DNA from 4 places in the Propionispora hippei DSM 15287 genome. Region 1 is predicted to be linked to each of the others. Evidence: riboswitches for the same ligand, from Rfam matches in the RefSeq annotation. Region 1 holds a riboswitch; each other region holds the start of a gene.
What was found. Region 1 has a riboswitch for cyclic di-GMP ahead of F3H20_RS17395 (V4R domain-containing protein). Riboswitches for the same ligand answer to the same signal wherever they lie in the genome.
Positions count from the first base shown of each region.

Region 2: another riboswitch for cyclic di-GMP. It lies ahead of F3H20_RS08160 (tetratricopeptide repeat protein); the one in region 1 lies ahead of F3H20_RS17395 (V4R domain-containing protein).
Region 3: another riboswitch for cyclic di-GMP. It lies ahead of F3H20_RS08210 (endo alpha-1,4 polygalactosaminidase); the one in region 1 lies ahead of F3H20_RS17395 (V4R domain-containing protein).
Region 4: another riboswitch for cyclic di-GMP. It lies ahead of F3H20_RS11640 (CPBP family intramembrane glutamic endopeptidase); the one in region 1 lies ahead of F3H20_RS17395 (V4R domain-containing protein).

Region 1 is NZ_FQZD01000045.1:10,239-14,674, forward strand. It holds gene F3H20_RS17385 (DUF1848 domain-containing protein) at 1-68, opposite strand, end outside; gene F3H20_RS17390 (PAS domain S-box protein) at 128-1,732, opposite strand; gene F3H20_RS17395 (V4R domain-containing protein) at 1,761-2,279, opposite strand; cyclic di-GMP riboswitch class I at 2,406-2,499, opposite strand; gene F3H20_RS17400 (DUF429 domain-containing protein) at 2,604-3,365, opposite strand; gene F3H20_RS17405 (DNRLRE domain-containing protein) at 3,423-4,010, opposite strand; gene F3H20_RS17410 (hypothetical protein) at 4,119-4,403, opposite strand.
Region 2 is NZ_FQZD01000011.1:115,508-119,943, reverse strand. It holds gene pgaB (poly-beta-1,6-N-acetyl-D-glucosamine N-deacetylase PgaB) at 1-452, opposite strand, end outside; gene F3H20_RS08160 (tetratricopeptide repeat protein) at 474-2,777, opposite strand; cyclic di-GMP riboswitch class I at 2,910-2,994, opposite strand; cyclic di-GMP riboswitch class I at 3,171-3,256, opposite strand; gene F3H20_RS08155 (QueT transporter family protein) at 3,357-3,803, opposite strand; gene F3H20_RS08150 (glycoside hydrolase family 68 protein) at 3,979-4,436, opposite strand, start outside.
Region 3 is NZ_FQZD01000011.1:128,680-133,115, forward strand. It holds gene F3H20_RS08205 (heavy metal translocating P-type ATPase) at 1-1,901, shown strand, start outside; cyclic di-GMP riboswitch class I at 2,129-2,215, shown strand; gene F3H20_RS08210 (endo alpha-1,4 polygalactosaminidase) at 2,476-3,492, shown strand; gene F3H20_RS08215 (NAD-dependent epimerase/dehydratase family protein) at 3,567-4,436, shown strand, end outside.
Region 4 is NZ_FQZD01000018.1:59,891-64,326, reverse strand. It holds gene F3H20_RS11660 (PH domain-containing protein) at 1-395, opposite strand, end outside; gene F3H20_RS11655 (PH domain-containing protein) at 361-933, opposite strand; gene F3H20_RS11650 (hypothetical protein) at 1,208-1,570, opposite strand; gene F3H20_RS11645 (hypothetical protein) at 1,548-1,811, opposite strand; gene F3H20_RS11640 (CPBP family intramembrane glutamic endopeptidase) at 1,862-2,497, opposite strand; cyclic di-GMP riboswitch class II at 2,582-2,665, opposite strand; gene F3H20_RS11635 (hypothetical protein) at 3,020-3,229, shown strand; gene lipA (lipoyl synthase) at 3,318-4,436, opposite strand, start outside.

The DNA.
Region 1 (4,436 bases):
AAGCGATTGACAAACCAATCCGAGTAAAAAGCCGGGATGTCTGTCCGTCGGCTGGCACTGATAATCATTGTTATCCTCACTTTCCTGCTAGTGCCTTCGCTGTATCCTATACAAACACTGCCGAGATTCAGCCAAGTTTTAAAATCTTCAACAGCTGGAGAGCTGTAGCCAACGCAGTCCGCGTCTCATAACAATCAAGCGATGTATTTAGAATTTGTTCAATCCGCTGCTTTCTGAGCTGAATAGTCTTATGATGCAAATATAGCTGTGTACCAATCTCCTTGAAACTTAGACCTGATAAAATCTTTTCCAGTGTCTCCAATAAATTAGGGTGCGGCAGTAATGGGCCGATCATTTGATGCACATAATCAACAGCTCCGTCAGTAACGGCAAAAGGAGCAAGTACCTGATAAATCCCGCAATTTTCATAATGATAAATATGTCTTTCCGGCCAAACCTGTTTACCAATCCGTACCGAAGTCTTCGCATTGTTTAACCGGTTAGCTAAGCCTGACCAACCTTCTACATAGTTTCCAATCCCCGCTGTAACATGAATATTCCGGACATAGGCACCGATATAAGCTACATAACTTTCCGCCAGTTCGGTTTCCCGTTCTTTATGGTTGGGACATGAAGCAAAATCACTAAGGACTACAATACCAATGTCTGTCTCCCAGGCAATCGTATTATTCTTCTTATTTAATATATCGATCAAGAAATCTACGAGCTGCTGCTTATGGTAATGATGATCGGCTGTATCAGACACTCCCGGTATAGTATCTACTTCGAAAAACAATAAAGAAAAATCTTTGGGAATATGAAGCTTGTTTTTTTCACTATACTCCTGCAGCTCCAGATCATTTATATCATTCCGGACAGCCAGTTTATTAAAAAACTCACTTCTCTTTTTTCTTTCATACGCCTGATATAGCAGACTCTCATTTCTTTTTCTTTCACTAATATTACGGGTAACACCAATATAGCCAATATGGGCACCCGCCTGATCCCGGGCAATGCTTATGGAAGATTCAAGCCAGATCACTTTCCGGTCTTTTCGCAGTTGTTCCTCTTCCACAATGAACGGTACTTTACTGCTGTGCCATTGAATGTTGTCAGTCGTGATCTTCTGAAAAGCATTCCACAAAAAGGTAAGTGTCGTTTGCTCCGAATTTTCCCCCTCTAGTTCAACTGCTGCAAACCCTAACAATTTCTCAACCGAGGGACTTATATATCGGATAATGCCGCCGGTATCCAACAGCCAGATTACGTCCCCCGTATTTTCAGCAATAAATTTATATTTTCGTTCACTTTCCCGAATGATTTCCTGTTGTTTTTCAAGCTCTGCAATATAGCGTCGCTCATTTTCTGCCGCATCTTTTAAACCAAGCACCATGCTATTAAACGCAATGGAAAAGTCTCCCATAAAATCAACCCGTTGGCTATAATCACCGGAAGCAACCATCCCTGTTTGCCAAGTCAAATGGCGCAGATTGGACTGCAGGGCCTTTAACGCACCCGGCCAATATCCGCGTAAGTTTATTGTAGAAGACAAATCACCTTTAGCAAGTGTATCAGTAAAGGATCTAAGCAAGAGAAGCTCGTTTTTCAGCTTGACAAACTCCGGATGTTTTCCCGCGCAGGCAGAATCACCGTTTGTCACGTCTTTTCCCTTTATCACCTGATATAACTCTCTCAGTATTTCATTGATTTCTTCTTCCATTTCTTTACGCACGTGGATATCCCTCTCTAAAACCAAAGATTCACTTCACGGATATTTCAGCAGTGAACCGGCAAGTCCTGTCACCTGTACACCAACAGTCAATCTCCTTAACACTATACTGCTTGCCGGTAAACCCTTCCAGAAGCCCGGCAATAAAACCTTCATCATAAACGCATACTTCATAATCCAATTCCGGCAATCCGGAACAATCCAAGTCCTCGGAAATGCTCATTACATATTTTCCGTTTTCATGATCAGCCGATTCAACCCGTAGAATTCCGATTTTCTTATCCGCCAGGGCTGTTTGTATTGCCTGAATAAAACTGTTGAAATCTTTTACATCCCTAATAACGTTCTGGTAGAATTGTTTTCCCGCCAGCAACCCTGACTCATAGAACAAGGTATCGACCATTTCCGTTCCGTAATGTTTCTCAAGCACATCGCGAAAACAAAACTGCATAAGTCTGTATACATCAGTGCTAACCATCGGCCCCAGGTTCGGCCTGCCGGCAGCAAGATCGCCAAGCAATTCCCATTGAAATTCATATTTTCGCTTCATAACAAGACTCCTCTTTTTGTTTGACTACCATGCAAGCACGCTCGGATTAGCTGCGCTTGAAAGCTAACTTCAACACTTAACACCTCAAATAAATTGTTTATTACTAAAAAAAAATCGCCAAAACCTATTTGCGGCTTGGCAATCATTTATACCGTCCTTTGGTATAGTTAGATCCATAGCTTTGCGTCCTTGTCTTTCGACAAGTTTGCCAAAAAATCCTTCGTTTTTTTACAAATTCTACATAAATTTTACATTTCTAGACTGACTATCACTTTTCCTTCTGTCCTTGGCAAAAAAACATATTTTTCGGCCATAATCTATTTTTTATTTTAAGCACGGCTCACAGTATACAATCTCCATCGGGATTCCTCTGCTATCTCCTACCGGCCGTTGAGGAATAGTAGAAAAACCATACTGCATACCAAGCCGGCCAATAACCGACAATACCATGGCATCTATAAAATCATCCAGTAATTGTTTGGGATAACGGTTTTCGATTTCAGTCATGGCCTGTCCGGCTTGTATAAAATACTCTGAAAGCAACTGTGTTCTCTCTTTAAGTCCCTCTGGGAAGGTTTTCTTGCTCACCAGCGGTTTATTACCGTTTAATATAGCAAAACCGAACTCTGGATGCGATTCCCGCAGTCGGCCGATGTATTGAGGCTGCTCCAGTAAAAATTGATCCACCTCGCGAATCTTTGGCGTAAACCCCAGTGACTGTTCGGACAGACTTTTTTGAAGAACCTGCAAATTGCAAGCCTTGGCGCTCTGCTTGTCCCTGGCGTAAACGGCCTGACGGCAGGGAGTATTAAACACACTGGATGCCTTTCCCGGCAGCCTACTCCTTAATTTCTGATCCGGTCTAGCCGCATTCTGCTGACTGGTTTCCGGTAACCCAATCGGGATGTCGATAAGCAGACATTCGGCAGCGTCATGCTCTGCCATCAGTTGGGTAATATCCGGATAATCGGCAAAACCATACCGGCCGGACAGGTCGTGCCAAAACACTGCCCAGCCCCGATATTTTCCCACTCGTTTGCAACTGTCAATACCTACCCAGCAGGTACCGCCCATTCTTGCTTCCATTTCTGTATTTCCTTCCATAAAAAATATCATTGTTAATACAATGATATACAGGACCGCTTATGATTTGCAAGGAATAACAGTAGCACAATAGCCGATATTGGGTATAGGAAAATAAGGAGATCCTTCCTTTTCTTTATACGCAACTCTTATATAGGGTATCAATGTTTTATCTTTACAGTACGCTGAACCGAAGGATGTACGTCCGGTCATTCGAGAATTGAATTTTTCCTCAATAATCGCGATTCCCCTGTTCACCAGCGTATTGTCAAGCCATCTACCAACCAACCCGGTAATATCTGTTTCAACGACGATATCACTTGCAAACACATTAAAGGTTCGTCTTAGCGTTGGGCATACCTCAAAAGGGCAACTATACAAATAGGATGTTAACGAACAAAATTCCTGCAGCAGTGGATAAATGGCAAACTGCCTTGTTTCCTGTAACTTATCGGTTTTAAACAAGACCAACCTAGCAGCCAATAAAGAAATATTGTCTGGAATCATATCCATATTAAAAAAGAGGTAACTATAATACACATATCTTCCCTGGCTCCCGATAAAAATTTTGTTTCTTTTTATATTTTTCAAAGGAGTTTTACTTGATAAAGTAAGACTTTTACTGGCTGGAATATTGACAACTGCCATACCAACAGCCCCTTCTTCAATGCATCGGCGAACCTGCAGCAGTAATCCCATAATCGAACAACATGTTTCTATGTAGAGAGTTTGAGGATATCCTCAACTCTCCCCAACCTATGGAGTATTCAGAAAAGCTATCCCCACATGCAAGTTAGCGACATTATAAGTTTCACCATCAATTGACATATCGAAAGTGACTGAAGCCTGGGCCGCCAGTGTGGCAACCGCTTGTGTCCAGACATATTCTGTGTCGGCCCCTACATAGATGGCAGTAACGATAAAATTGGCCAATGCTGCACCACCGCTGGCGTTATTGTTGGTAATTGTTATTTCTACAAGTGACCCTTCATTGCTGCTGCTAATTGAATATGCGGCAGGCGAATTAATCAGAGACGGCATATTTTTTCCTCCTTTTTTCTAACTATATTACAT
Region 2 (4,436 bases), on a different contig from region 1:
GCTACGTCGATTAAGCCGGAACCCTCCATTTCCCTTATTTGCTGCCAGGTTACCAGCGGTCCGAGTTCAGCCGGCGCATAATCCAGCCAGGAAGTAACAATGGCTATCATTCCGGGATAACGATATTCTTTCAGTAATGGAAACACCTTGGTATACACCGACTGATACCCGTCATCAAACGTGAGCAGCACCGGTTTATCCGGTAATGCGGCACCGGTTTGGCTGGCGGCAATATATTCTTTAAGTGAGATCGGCGTATACCCCTGTTCTTTTAAATACGTCAAATGACTTTTTAAATTTGCCGGTGTTACAGCATATATATCCTGCCCCGGTTGGTCGGTTACATTATGATAACACAATACAAGAACCGCCTTGGCATTAGCCAGGGAAGGAGGGCAAATCAACAGAATTAGCATGCAAAAAACAAGGACACCAGTAATTTTTTTGTTCATAATAGCCATAACTCCCCCTGCCTACCAGGAAAGCTGGTAGCTCACATTGTATTGGCGGTCAGAAAACTGCGGTTTTCCGCCTGTACCGGTTGAATAACCGGTACGCAATCCATATTCTACACTAACAGTAAGTGCCTGATTACGGGAAATATGATAACCATACTCGGTCCGAAGCGAAGTACTGGTATCCATCGGCTCCGGCCGATCACGCCCTACTCCTATCTCAAAGGAAGTTTCCCAATAATGCTTGGTAAAATTCCAGCGCTGACGAAGGCCAAGACCATAGGCTTCCCGGCAACGGGGACTTTCGTAAACCGGCTCCACCCCATCAATCATCTGTTTTTTAAAGCCTGTTCTGTCGGCATAACCAAACCAAGACAGTTGTTTTGCTCCGGTATCAACCATCACATGGTCCCAGTCCAGGTTTATATCGTGCCGCCGGTTGCGGTCCGAATAATTTGCGGCTGCCATCATGACAGACAGATTGTCTTTAAGTCCAATTTGCCGGTTATACGCCAGTTGATACTCTGTCGCCATCATATGACTGGGCAGTGCCTCTGCATCCATTACCGGTGTGCGGTTTATACTAAAATCAACTCTGCTTTGTTCACCAAAATAGCGACTCGTGGTCAGGTGATACCCATCCAGCCTGCCGTGAGTACGACCCTGATCCAGCCACAACTGTACCATATGTTTCATGTCGGTGTATCGTCCGCCAACAGAGTTTGTTCTTAATACGGTTTCTCCCTGGCCGTCAGAAATCCATGTACTGCCGATTCCTGCCAATATGTCCACCCGGTCTGTCACCCGCTGTTCGCCGGTCAATTGTAGGCGATGATCCTTATTTCCTTTATAATCTCTGCTGCCGGTAGCGTTAACAGCCAGGCTGCCCTGCCAGCGTTCTTCAAAGGTCCTCAGCGCCTGAGCCGTCATTGGATTCGCACTATACCTGTCCAAACCTGTCACGGCCTGCCTGGCAGAATAATAATCGCCTCCCGGCACAGCCGTATTAACAATCCCGCTATTGGCGGCAGGTTGTGTCCCCGGCAAAGCAGCCAACGACAGATATTGTTCGTAAGCTTCTCTGATCAGCCCCTGGCGATAAAGTACCGCAGCAAACTGCTGGCGAAACGCCGCATAATCGGGATAGGTATGGATTATGGCCTGGTACAGCTTTTTCCCCGCCTCGTACCGTCCCATTGCAAAAAATGAATCGGCATCCCCGGTAATGACCATAGCCTGTTCTGCAGCCATATTGATAAGTTCCCGATACAATACCATCGCCTGTTTTTCCTTAGAGCCTGTCAGCATGTACGCATAAGCCAGGCTGTGCCTATCGCTGGGTAAGCTTTCCCCCTGCTCTAAAATGCTGCAATAAATACCTATGGCCTGTTGGGGCAGATAGAGCCGCAAATAAGAGTCCGCCAGCGCGCGCCGTCCATAGGCAGGAATCTCCCGGTAATTGGGCCATAGCTGCGTCCCTTCTTTAACTGCAGTTGTATAATCACCGTACAAAAACAATGCCAGCACGTAGTCACATTGCATCTGAACCGTCGCACTTTTATCACGGATTGTAGGCCGTAACAGTACAATAGCCTGCCGGTACGCATCATGTCTAATAAATTGAGCCGCCATCTCGCCACGCAACGTTAGCAGAGAAGCTTTTAATGCCGGGTCATTCCATCCATCGACAGAAGCTAGGGCAGTTTCTATTAACTTAGCCGCCCCGTCTGCATCACCGCGTGCCAGTAATATATTAGCCTTGCCACTGTAAGCAGCTAAGTTGTCAGGTTGTTCTTCCAGCAGGATCGAATAAATACGCTCCGCTTCATCAAAACTCCCCGTATGTACCAGACTTTCCGCTTCCCACAACCGAGCCTTCCTATTTCCTGTCATAGCCGATTGATGATATAGCTGCCAGGCGTCGTTAAAATGGCCGGTCTTGAAATACGCCTGAGCCACGTTGATTCTCACATAATCAGGTACGGCCGGGAACGACTTTATTCGTTCCTCATACAACTGAACCGCTTTTGTATATTCTCCGGCCCAAACTGCAACGACGGTATAATCGAATACAATATCCGCTTCCGTCTCATGGTCAACCATTAAATTTTCCAGTATCGCCAAAGCCGGCCGATACTCTCCGCCCCTTGCTAAAGTAACCGCATATTCCCGTGCCGCATCCCGGTTCTGGTAGGACATTTCAGTTGATTGCCCAAGCGTGTCCGGTAGCGGTTCCTCTTTTGCCATAACAGATGTATAACACACCGCACTTCCCAAAAAAAACACTAAAGTAAGTAATGCCAATACTTGCTTGATCCTCATGTACACTCCCCTAACAATAGCTTTTATCTTTCGCTTTCACGATCGAAGTGCGTGTTTCCCATCCCGCCCACCTGGCACCGGCAAAATGCACCTTCAAAAACAAAAAACAACCGAATTACAAAGTTCTTGACACTTTGCAACCCGGCTGTCATAACAAAAATGTTTTAGACCCTGAGCTTTGCGTCCCCGCCTTTCGACAAGTTTGCCCGCTATATATATACCATTATCAATATGTATTAAACAGGTTAAATTCCTATGAAAGCCCATTTATTCAAGATAAATACATTAGTCATTCTAACAAGTGTTCCGATTTATGTCAACAGGATTTTTATTCTTCCATTGACAAACATTTACTGCAACAGACAAAAAAAGCCGGATTACAAAGCTTTCGTACTTTGCAACCCGGCTTTCATAACAAAAATGTTTTAGACCCCTGGCTTTGGTTCCCTGTATTTTTGACAAGTTTGCCCAATTCCGCTAGCTCTTGCCAGCCGATGCTATCCATTTACTGCACAAATATAGCAAATATTTTTCATTTATTCAACTATAGTCTAACTAGCTCGATTCATCAACGGCAAATTACTGAATCCTTTGGGCGGCTTTAATCAAAATTACCCCCAGTGTTCCAATGACCACGGCCTCACCGATAAAGACAGAGCCAAACACCGACCAATAAGGCATGTCAAACAGATAAGCCAAATAAGCACCGACCACGACGGCATTAATGATCACCGGGAAGATATAGGCGGCCTTGCTTTCTTTAAAGCGCCGTGTCAGCCAGGCTGCTGCCAGTGTGGCCAGACTGCCAAAGACCACATCCATGACTCCGGCGCCGCCAATCATATTAGCCAGCAGGCAGCCGACAAACAGCCCCCACACCGCTTCCCCATACAAAATAGGTAGCACGGTAAGCGCCTCGGCAATCCGGAATTGGATGACACCATAGGAAATAGGCTGAAATACCACCGAAAGTACTACATAAATGGCGGCAATCACCGCCGCCTTCATTAATTTTTTCTGATTCATACTAATCCTTTCTCATACAAATAAAATATTTCACTCTCCTATTCGACCAATTCGGCTATAGTCCTTCTGTCACAGTCCCGCATCCTGTCTGCCGAACTAAAAAACAAGGAAAATTTGCCGGCAGTACCAGCGAAATCTCCTTGTTATCCATAGCGGCAGCACCCCAACTACCCGACTACTTTTCCAACATCATTTTGCCTTGTTCATCGTATAGAACCCGTCTGGGAAGCGACAGACGGTATGAAGCCTCGGTCGCGGCAAAGCCTTCATCGGGACCAACGCCCCAGGCTAAGAACACATCTTGTTCCTTCGTGTCTTTTACAATCCGTCCCGTATAAAGTCCATCCGCCGTCCCACTAATCACATTGTCCGTAGCCATTGGCTCAAACTGACCGTCCAGACGGTCGGCAACGAGGTAGAGTTCACCGGTCTGCGGCTTTGCAGGTAAAATAGCCTGCTGATGGGCCGGACTGTACCAATCTTTTTTCACGGCAAACAATAAATACCATTTACCCTGGTGCCGGTGCAGCGTGGGGACCTCCATATCGACAAAAGTATGAGGGGAAGCGGCCGGCGGGAGCAGCTCCCAATTCAGTAAATCCTTTGACCTGGCCCGGCCGATGCAGCCACGGC
Region 3 (4,436 bases), on a different contig from region 1:
TGATACTGGCTATGGTGTTACATCTGATGGGAAGTGACGGACAGGTGACGGCGCTGTTGATGAACCCGTATCTGCAGTGGTTTTTGGCCACACCTGTCCAGTTTATCGCCGGTGGGCAGTTTTACCGGGGAGCTTACCTGGCTTTAAAAAACGGTGGTGCCAATATGGATGTGTTGGTCGTGTTGGGAACGTCGGCTGCCTATTTTTACAGCATTGCCAATATGCTGTATTCGCCGCATAATTTGTATTTCGAAACTTCGGCCATACTGATTACGCTGATTATTCTGGGTAAGCTGCTGGAAGCCAGGGCCAAAGGGCGCACTTCGGAGGCCATCAAAGCGCTCATGGGACTGCAAGCCAAAACAGCCCGGGTGGTGCGGAACGGCAAAGAAGAGGAGATCCCTATTGACCTTGTACAGGTCGGTGATGTCTTAGCCGTCCGGCCGGGAGAGAAAATTCCCGTTGACGGCGTGGTGGTGGAAGGCACATCAACGGTTGATGAATCCATGCTGACCGGGGAAAGTTTGCCAGTTGAGAAAACGGTCGGCGATGCAGTGACCGGTGCGACTCTGAACCGGGTGGGGGCCTTTAAGTTTAAGGCCGCCCGGATTGGCAAAGATACGGCTTTGGCTCAGATTGTGCGCATTGTGGAAGAGGCCCAGGGGTCAAAGGCGCCGATTCAGCGGTTTGCCGACGTGGTTTCCGGTTATTTTGTACCGGTAGTAGTGGGGCTTGCCGTGCTTACCTTTCTCGTTTGGTATGTGATCGTCGATGCCGGTAATTTTTCACGGGCCTTAGTCAATTTTACCGCGGTACTGGTTATTGCCTGCCCCTGCGCTTTAGGGTTGGCAACGCCGACCTCGATTATGGTAGGGACCGGCAAAGGGGCTGAAAACGGCATACTGATCAAGGGTGCCGAGCATTTGGAACATGCCCACCGGATTACCACGCTGGTTTTGGATAAAACGGGGACGATTACCAAGGGTGAGCCGGAAGTAACCGATTTTACTAATTTGTCCGGTATGGCTGAGGCTGAACTATTGTCGCTGGCTGGGGGCGCGGAAAAAAACTCCGAGCATCCCCTGGCGCAGGCTATTGTCAGCTATAGCCAAAAACAGGCTGCATTGCTGAGTGAACCTGCAACGTTCACGGCGATTCCCGGTCATGGGGTTGAGGCTGTGGTCGCCGGCAAACGCATTCTGCTGGGGACCCGGAAGCTGCTGCAAGAGCAGAATATTGACTTTGCCGGGCATATTCCGGCCATCGAAGCGATGGAGCAGCAGGGAAAGACTGTCATGCTGATGGCGGTCGAGGAAGAACTGGCCGGGTTGTTTGCCGTTGCCGATACGGTGAAACCGCGGTCGGTGGAGGCCATAGCCCAACTGCAGGCGCTGGGGATCGAGGTTTGGATGCTTACCGGCGACAACGAACGGACAGCCAGAGCCATTGCGGGGAGCGTGGGAATCACCCATGTTTTGGCGGAAGTTCTGCCTGAAGATAAAGCGCGAAAAGTAAAGGAACTGAAAGGTCAGGGGAAGATTGTTGCCATGGCCGGTGACGGTATTAACGACGCCCCGGCTTTAGCAACCGCCGATGTGGGGTTTGCTGTTGGAACAGGAACCGATGTGGCCATTGAGGCCGCCGATGTTACCTTAATGAACAGTGAACTGACCGGTATTGTGGCTGCTATACGGTTAAGCAAAGCGACGATGAAAAACATCAAGCAAAATCTGTTCTGGGCCCTTGTCTATAACTCCTTGGGCATCCCGCTGGCTGCCGCCGGCTATCTGTCGCCGGTCATCGCCGGAGCGGCGATGGCCTTCAGTTCGGTTTCGGTTGTGACCAATGCGCTGCGTTTGAGAAATTTTGAACCCTATCATAAGGCTGAGCTTATAAAATAAAACAGAGACTATTCTTTAAATGATAAAACTTATTTAAAGAATAGTCTTTTCTTATATTTGCAGGGCTGCATTACTTATTTTTGAACAGTTTTTTATATAGCGTAATAAATTCTAGATATAAAGCGTTTTTTGGGCAAAATAGGTGAGTTATGAATAATTTTCAAGGTATTTCTTGACAATTTAAATTTTTTTATTATAATGAAGCTTATGTTGTTAGAGGAAAATAATACAAGATATGGCAAACTTGATGAAAATCAAGGTCGCAAAGCTATGGGTCTAAGTACAGTTTTGTATATGACTGCCAAGTTGCTGATGTAACTTGGCAGTCATTTTTTTGTGTTTTTTAAAAGGGATGAATTTGACTGGTTGAAAAAAATAATAAACTATACTTTCGTATAGTGTCAAATTTGTAAACCTTTACTATAGTTACAAATGCTTTTGCGCAGTTATCATAACAATTTTCCATAAATCTTATTGCAATGACAGACATAATAGTTAGTTTTCATTTTATCTATTATCTATCTTGGATTTCTATAAAACTATTTGAAAACATAACCTAGGGGGGAGAAATGGATTGGGCAAGGGAAGTACCTTAATTTACAGCCTGCTAATAGTTATGGGCGGCATTTTTTTCTTTTGTACGGTAAGAAATGAAGTGGTGGCAGCAGATATTCAATATAAAAAAGAAATGGTCTTATTGATTGAAGAAATCAGCAACTATGCGAAAAAGAAAAATCCTTATTTTCAGGTAATCGGCAATGGCGGACTGGATTTATACCGTCAGGAAAATCTTGATGATGCGTTGATCAAAAGATTACTTAATCATCTTGATGGAGTTTTAGTGGAGGGGCGGGCTTATACCTGGGGAAAAACGGAGGATGATCAGGCGATGCATACTATGCCGACAACTCCTGACGCTAAAGATTTTATTGACTCCTCGTTAAGTTTGCCTGTAGCCAATCATCTACCGGTTTTTATCGTGGACTATTGCCAGGATCATAACCAGATTGATGATGCATATCGGGAGAATCGTGCGAAAGGGTATATTTCTTTTATCGGAAGCCCTGATCTTAATACCATTCCTTCTTATCCACGGGATTTGCCGTGGGAATTTAACAAAAAAATTAGTCGTCTTGATCAGGTGCACAGCTTTCTAATTTTGTTGAATCCCGGAAATTTCAAAAGCAAGGAAGAGTATCTGCGTAAGCTGCGCAATACGAATTGCGACTTGCTGATTATCGACCGTTATTTTGATAATCAACCGTTGTCCAGTGCCGACGTGGCTTCGCTTCGTGTAAGGAAAAACGGCACTTCCCGGCTGGTATTTGCTTATCTAAGCATTGGTGAAGCGGAAAACTATCGGCCTTATTGGCAGGCGTCCTGGTCAACATCCCCTCCCGCCTGGATTGCGGAAGAAAATCCTGATTGGCAGGGGAATTTTAAGGTGAAATATTGGACTAAAGAGTGGAAAAAGGTTTTATTCGGTTCTCCTCGGACTTTACTTGATGAGATTGTAAAAGATGGCTTTAGTGGTGTTTTTTTAGATGTCATTGATGCATACGACTATTTCGAGAACAAGCAAGTCATGTAATTTTTGTATATTTTCTCAGCGTGGTAGTGCAAACAATTGCAGTTTGTTTATTATCAAATATTGGAGGAACAGCAATGAACATACTAATCACTGGCGGTTGTGGTTTTATCGGATCACATGTTGCCGAACGTTTTTTTAAAGAAGGCCACAAAATTTGTATTATTGATAATCTTTCTACCGGGACGAAAGCCAATCTCAGTGTTGACTATGATTTTTATCAGCTTAATGTAACGGATAAAAACTGCGAGGAGGTTTTCCGCACGAATAACATCGATTGTGTTATTCATCTTGCGGCGCAAGTCGACGTTGCCGTTTCCAATGCGGATGCTTATCTGGATAGTGAATCCAATATACTTGGCTTAATCAACATGCTGGACCTGGCTCGCAAATACAAAGTAAGGAAATTTTTATTTGCTTCATCGGCAGCCGTATATGGGAATACTGAGGATTTGCCTATTATTGAAAATACAGAGCTCCAGCCTGTATCTGTTTATGGAATGAATAAACAGGTAGGGGAATATTACTGCCGGCAGTGGTCTGAACTGTATGGACTGAAAACAGTCATATTACGGTTTGCCAATGTCTATGGCCCGCGTCAAGGTCTTGCCGGCGAAGCCGGAGTCGTATCTATTTTTATGCAGCGCATGCTGGAAGAAAAAGAAGTGGTCGTTTATGGCGATGGCACACAGACTCGTGATTATATTTTTGTGGAAGATGTGGCCGATGCCGTTTTCCGGGCCGCCACTAGTAAAGTAACCTCGCAAATCATGAACGTAGCAACAAATACGGAAACCAGCTTGGCAGATGTAATCGCTGCGTTGGGAGACATGCATGCTATTAAAGGCGTGCGCTTTGCCGAACGGCGAACCGGTGAGGTGGCTCATTCAAGACTGGATAATTTTCTTGTCAGACAGGAGTTGGGCTGGCAGCAGAAATACTCTTTG
Region 4 (4,436 bases), on a different contig from region 1:
AAATTAGAAGAACGAGTGCAGTACAATCTTATCCGACCTCCCTGTTCTAGTTGAAAAATGCCAAAATAGCCGAACAAACCACCGGAACCGAATAAACGCAGCGATATTGAAAGCTTTTCCACTCTTTGAACAGATTCAATCTTTTTTAACGGAATCACTATATTTCCAATAAAACGATGGATAACGACACAGTCTTCCCGCAATGTATAAAAGCGAACTTGCCAAAAATAAGCCGAGAGAAAAGCCAGCCATACTAAAGCAAGCCAAAAATATCCTTTATTCAGCGGACTATACAGTACGACATATAACGTTATTCCCCATAGAATGGCAAAAGAACTGACTGTAGAAAAACAGGCCATTCTATCTAAAGGCGACTTGGGAAATTGATAAATCATACTTTTTCACTCCTTGTTGTAGAAGTTTCATATACAATTCCCGGACACCCGGATGAGCCAGAATATAGTAAGTATCACCGGACTTTAGCAGCAGCATATCCGGTGGATTCTGATGATAGAAAATAGCCGCTTTTTTTCCATTACGAAGCTTGAACCATCCCGTTGACAACCCAGGAACACTATATCCATTGGTCCGCAAGGTCGGCTGCCATTCGCTCCACGGACTCACCAAGGCAATCTGGACAGTCTTCAAATCGGCAGTCTCTTCAATCGGCCAGGCTTTTATCCTAATTTCTTGCTCCGACAGTTGCCAGCCATCCCCTTCATTACTGACTCCAACTAAAAACATAGCCAGCAAAAATATAATAACACTGGCTAATACCAGCATAACTCTATACCATTTTTTCATCGATATTGTCCCACGCCATAGAATAAAACCAATAATGATATATATTCCCATATTTAATGCCCAAAAGGACATATTAAAAGGTATAAACAATGCCTGTAAAACATCTAGATAAGTAAGTTGATAGGCCATCTTTGTCCCGCCTCCTGCAAAAAAATATTATAGCTTAAGGCTTGCTAGTAGGTTCTAATCCTTCTAAATATCTTCATCTTTGATCAAATAAAATAGTTATTATGACGATTGTCAAGAATTATAATAATCAACATAATTAGCTTCATGGTAAAATCATCAATAGCTCAAGCTTCTACTAACTCCAGATTTTGCAATCCAACATAATACTTCCCCCCTACCAGCCCTTCCCGCCCGCGCAAAACATAACAATTTCCGTTTTTATTAAAGGATGGTGTCAAATCCCAAGAAAAAGGATATTATCCATCGCCTGTGCTTCTTCATCTTTAATTTCTTTCTTGGCAGCCAGCAAGATTTGTTTATCATCTGAATTGCTAAAAATAATATCAGTATCTTCTTCCGCTATATATCCGCTAAGAAATTCTTGGTCATAGACCGAAAAAACTTCACCGGAACTTTGAACAGCTTTCATGACCGGACAATCATCAGAACCATCCGCAAATATTTCTATTGCCGTTATCGTCTTTTGTTCAAAGAAGCAGGACCCATACCAACGTATTTCCCCCTGTTTCTTTACTAACTGATAATAAAACGACATGTTGGACCTTGTTTTCTTTTCAAATAAAATCAGACTGCTCATTTTCTTTTTCGTCATAAATTAGCGCTATCGTTTGCTCTCTACCTTTTACTTTATTATATAAAAAGCTAAACCCTTCACAAAAAGTAATGATCAACATCAAGAAAAAAAGAAATACCAAAGGAAAAACCATCTGCATCCCTATAATTTCTTGAAATCGCAGCCCAACATACGCCGCTAAGGGATAGGATAACCAGGTCAATTTTAAAGCAATGACACCACATACCCAAACTTTAGAAGACAAAAAAATCCTCCTCTATTCTTCACTCATCAAAATTAATGAATAATATCTTACTAATGAATGTATATGTTAATAAAATTAAATGCAGCGTGTGCTAAGATTGCCCCCCATAAAGAATTTGATTTTTTAAACACGTAACCAAACATGATCCCACCTATAAAATTATCCAACCAAACAATAGCATTTCCAGGCCTGTATAATGCTATCTCTACTAAAGTAACGACTATATTAGCAATCCAGAAGGGCATGAGCTTCATAAGTTTTTGTAAAATCACCCCTCTGTATAATATTTCATCCATAAGACTTGATATTATGATTCCTTTAGTCCATTGATTTAAAAAAATAAAAGAACCATAATTCACCATCTGCTCTCGATTTATTCTTATTAAGTGAATTGCAAATTCAATAGCAATAAAAGTTACTAATACTATTAAACCTCTCTTGTTAATGTTATTGAATTTTAAATAATTAATATCAACTTTTTCTATAAATTTTAAATAATAAAAAATAGGTAATCCTGTAAAAACAATTTGGCTCACCCCATAATTATGGAGAATCCAGACAAAACTTTTTTGATCAAGAAAAAGAAAAATCATTGCAAGACTGTACACAGTCCATATCCCATATACAAAAAAAACAAAAAATATCAGACCTTTCCATTCTCTTTTACGTTCCAATTCATTGGTCATGACTAATTTCTCCACTCTTTTTTAAAGTTAAAGATTTCTAAAACTGCATACTACATTTCCATAAATGAAAACCGCCCCTCTCTAAAAAGAAATGGGCGGTTACACTACCATCTCCAGGCAGACCAAGTGTCCAGATACAGCCTACCGTTCTTCGCTTCCATATCATATAATTCTTTGAAATTGATTTGAAACTATCCCATTACAAAATTTCTACGTATTCCATTATATTCCTTTGTTGGATTTAACTTCATTTTATTATCTTTTTTACATTTTTCTGCAAAAAATGACAATAAGGCCTTGATTACGATTTATTGCGTGTCGTAGCCAAGACCTTATTGTTCTTTAACTAAATGCCTAATTATGACAAAAATCATTTCTTTTGAAAGAGCACATTCCTTGATATATCCAAAGACTAATCTAATAAACCAAACAAAAAAATATTATATAATCTATCTTCATACTATTATCTGGAAATTATTTTTAATATAATATTGCTTAGTAAAAATAAAAAGGAGAATGCACGTGGATTCTTTATTACATCAGGCTCTTACCAATATTATTTGCAACTGGGAATACCAAGTGGAAACCTGTGATAAGCTCTTTCCTACATCAGGAGATTACGCAATCGTCTACAGCAAACTAACCGGTTTGAGACAAGCCCCGGACCAATTGGAATTCGCTGGTTTGATTACCTATGAGAATGGTCGTTGGAAAATCAATGATAATATTTGACTACGGTAACAATAAATAAGGCCCTGTCTGCGACTTCAATGTAATGTCGTAGACAGGGCCTTATTTTTATTTAATCAATGTTCAGCAATCAGGACGAAAGTCTTTCCTTCTGAAAGAACCCGTCCGCCGCCCGGTAGGAGGAGCGCACCAGGGGGCCGCTGGCGGCGTGGAGGAAGCCGAAGCTTTCCGCCAGTTCCCGGTAGTGCACGAATTGTTCGGGTGCGACATATTCTTTGATGGCAATATGCTGAGCTGACGGTGCCAGATATTGCCCTACGGTCAGGAAGTCACAGCCAATAGATCGAAGATCGGCCAGAACAGCAGCCACTTGAGCCGGGGTTTCCCCCAACCCAACCATAATGCCCGATTTGGTCTTAATGTGAGGGGCTTGGCGTTTCACATAGTCCAATACGGCCAGAGACCGTTGATAGTTAGCCTGCGGGCGAACCTCGCTATAGAGGGCAGGCACGGTCTCCACATTATGGTTAATGACTTCCGGCCGGGCGGCAATGACCGTATCCAGTGCCGCTTCGTTACCTTGCAGATCGGGAATTAATACTTCAATCAGCGTGCCGGGTGAAATTCGCCGGATGGCCTCAATCGTACGGGCAAAATGCTCGGCACCGCCATCCGGTAAGTCATCACGGGTTACCGAAGTGATAACTGCATACTGCAGACCCAGCCGTTTTATCATGTGGGCTACCCGTTCGGGTTCTCCCGCATCCACCGGCTGCACCTGGCCCTTTTGCACGGCACAGAAACGGCACTGCCGCGTACACTGGCTGCCCAGAATCATAAAGGTAGCTGTGCGGCTGGCATAGCACTCCCCCATATTCGGGCAATGTGCACCGGAGCAAACGGTATTTAGAGCCAGTTCATCCAGCATACCGTGAACCTCGCTGGCATTTTGGTTACTGGCGACCCGTCCTTTAAGCCAGGATGGCGGACGGGTATCGCCCAGCCAGCGGCCATCGGTTTCTGTCACGGCAGCAATCTGAAAAACCGCTTGGAAATGAGCGATCAGACGGCTGCGCACTTCCTGCATAGCAGGAGCTGCTCCCAGCAGTTTTTCCATGCTGGTTACGCCCCGGCCTCGAATGCCGCAGGGAGTAATAAAGGAAAAGTACGATAAATCGGCGTCTATATTCAAGGCAAACCCATGAAAACTGAGCCAGTTGCGCGCCCCGATCCCGATGGCGCAAATTTT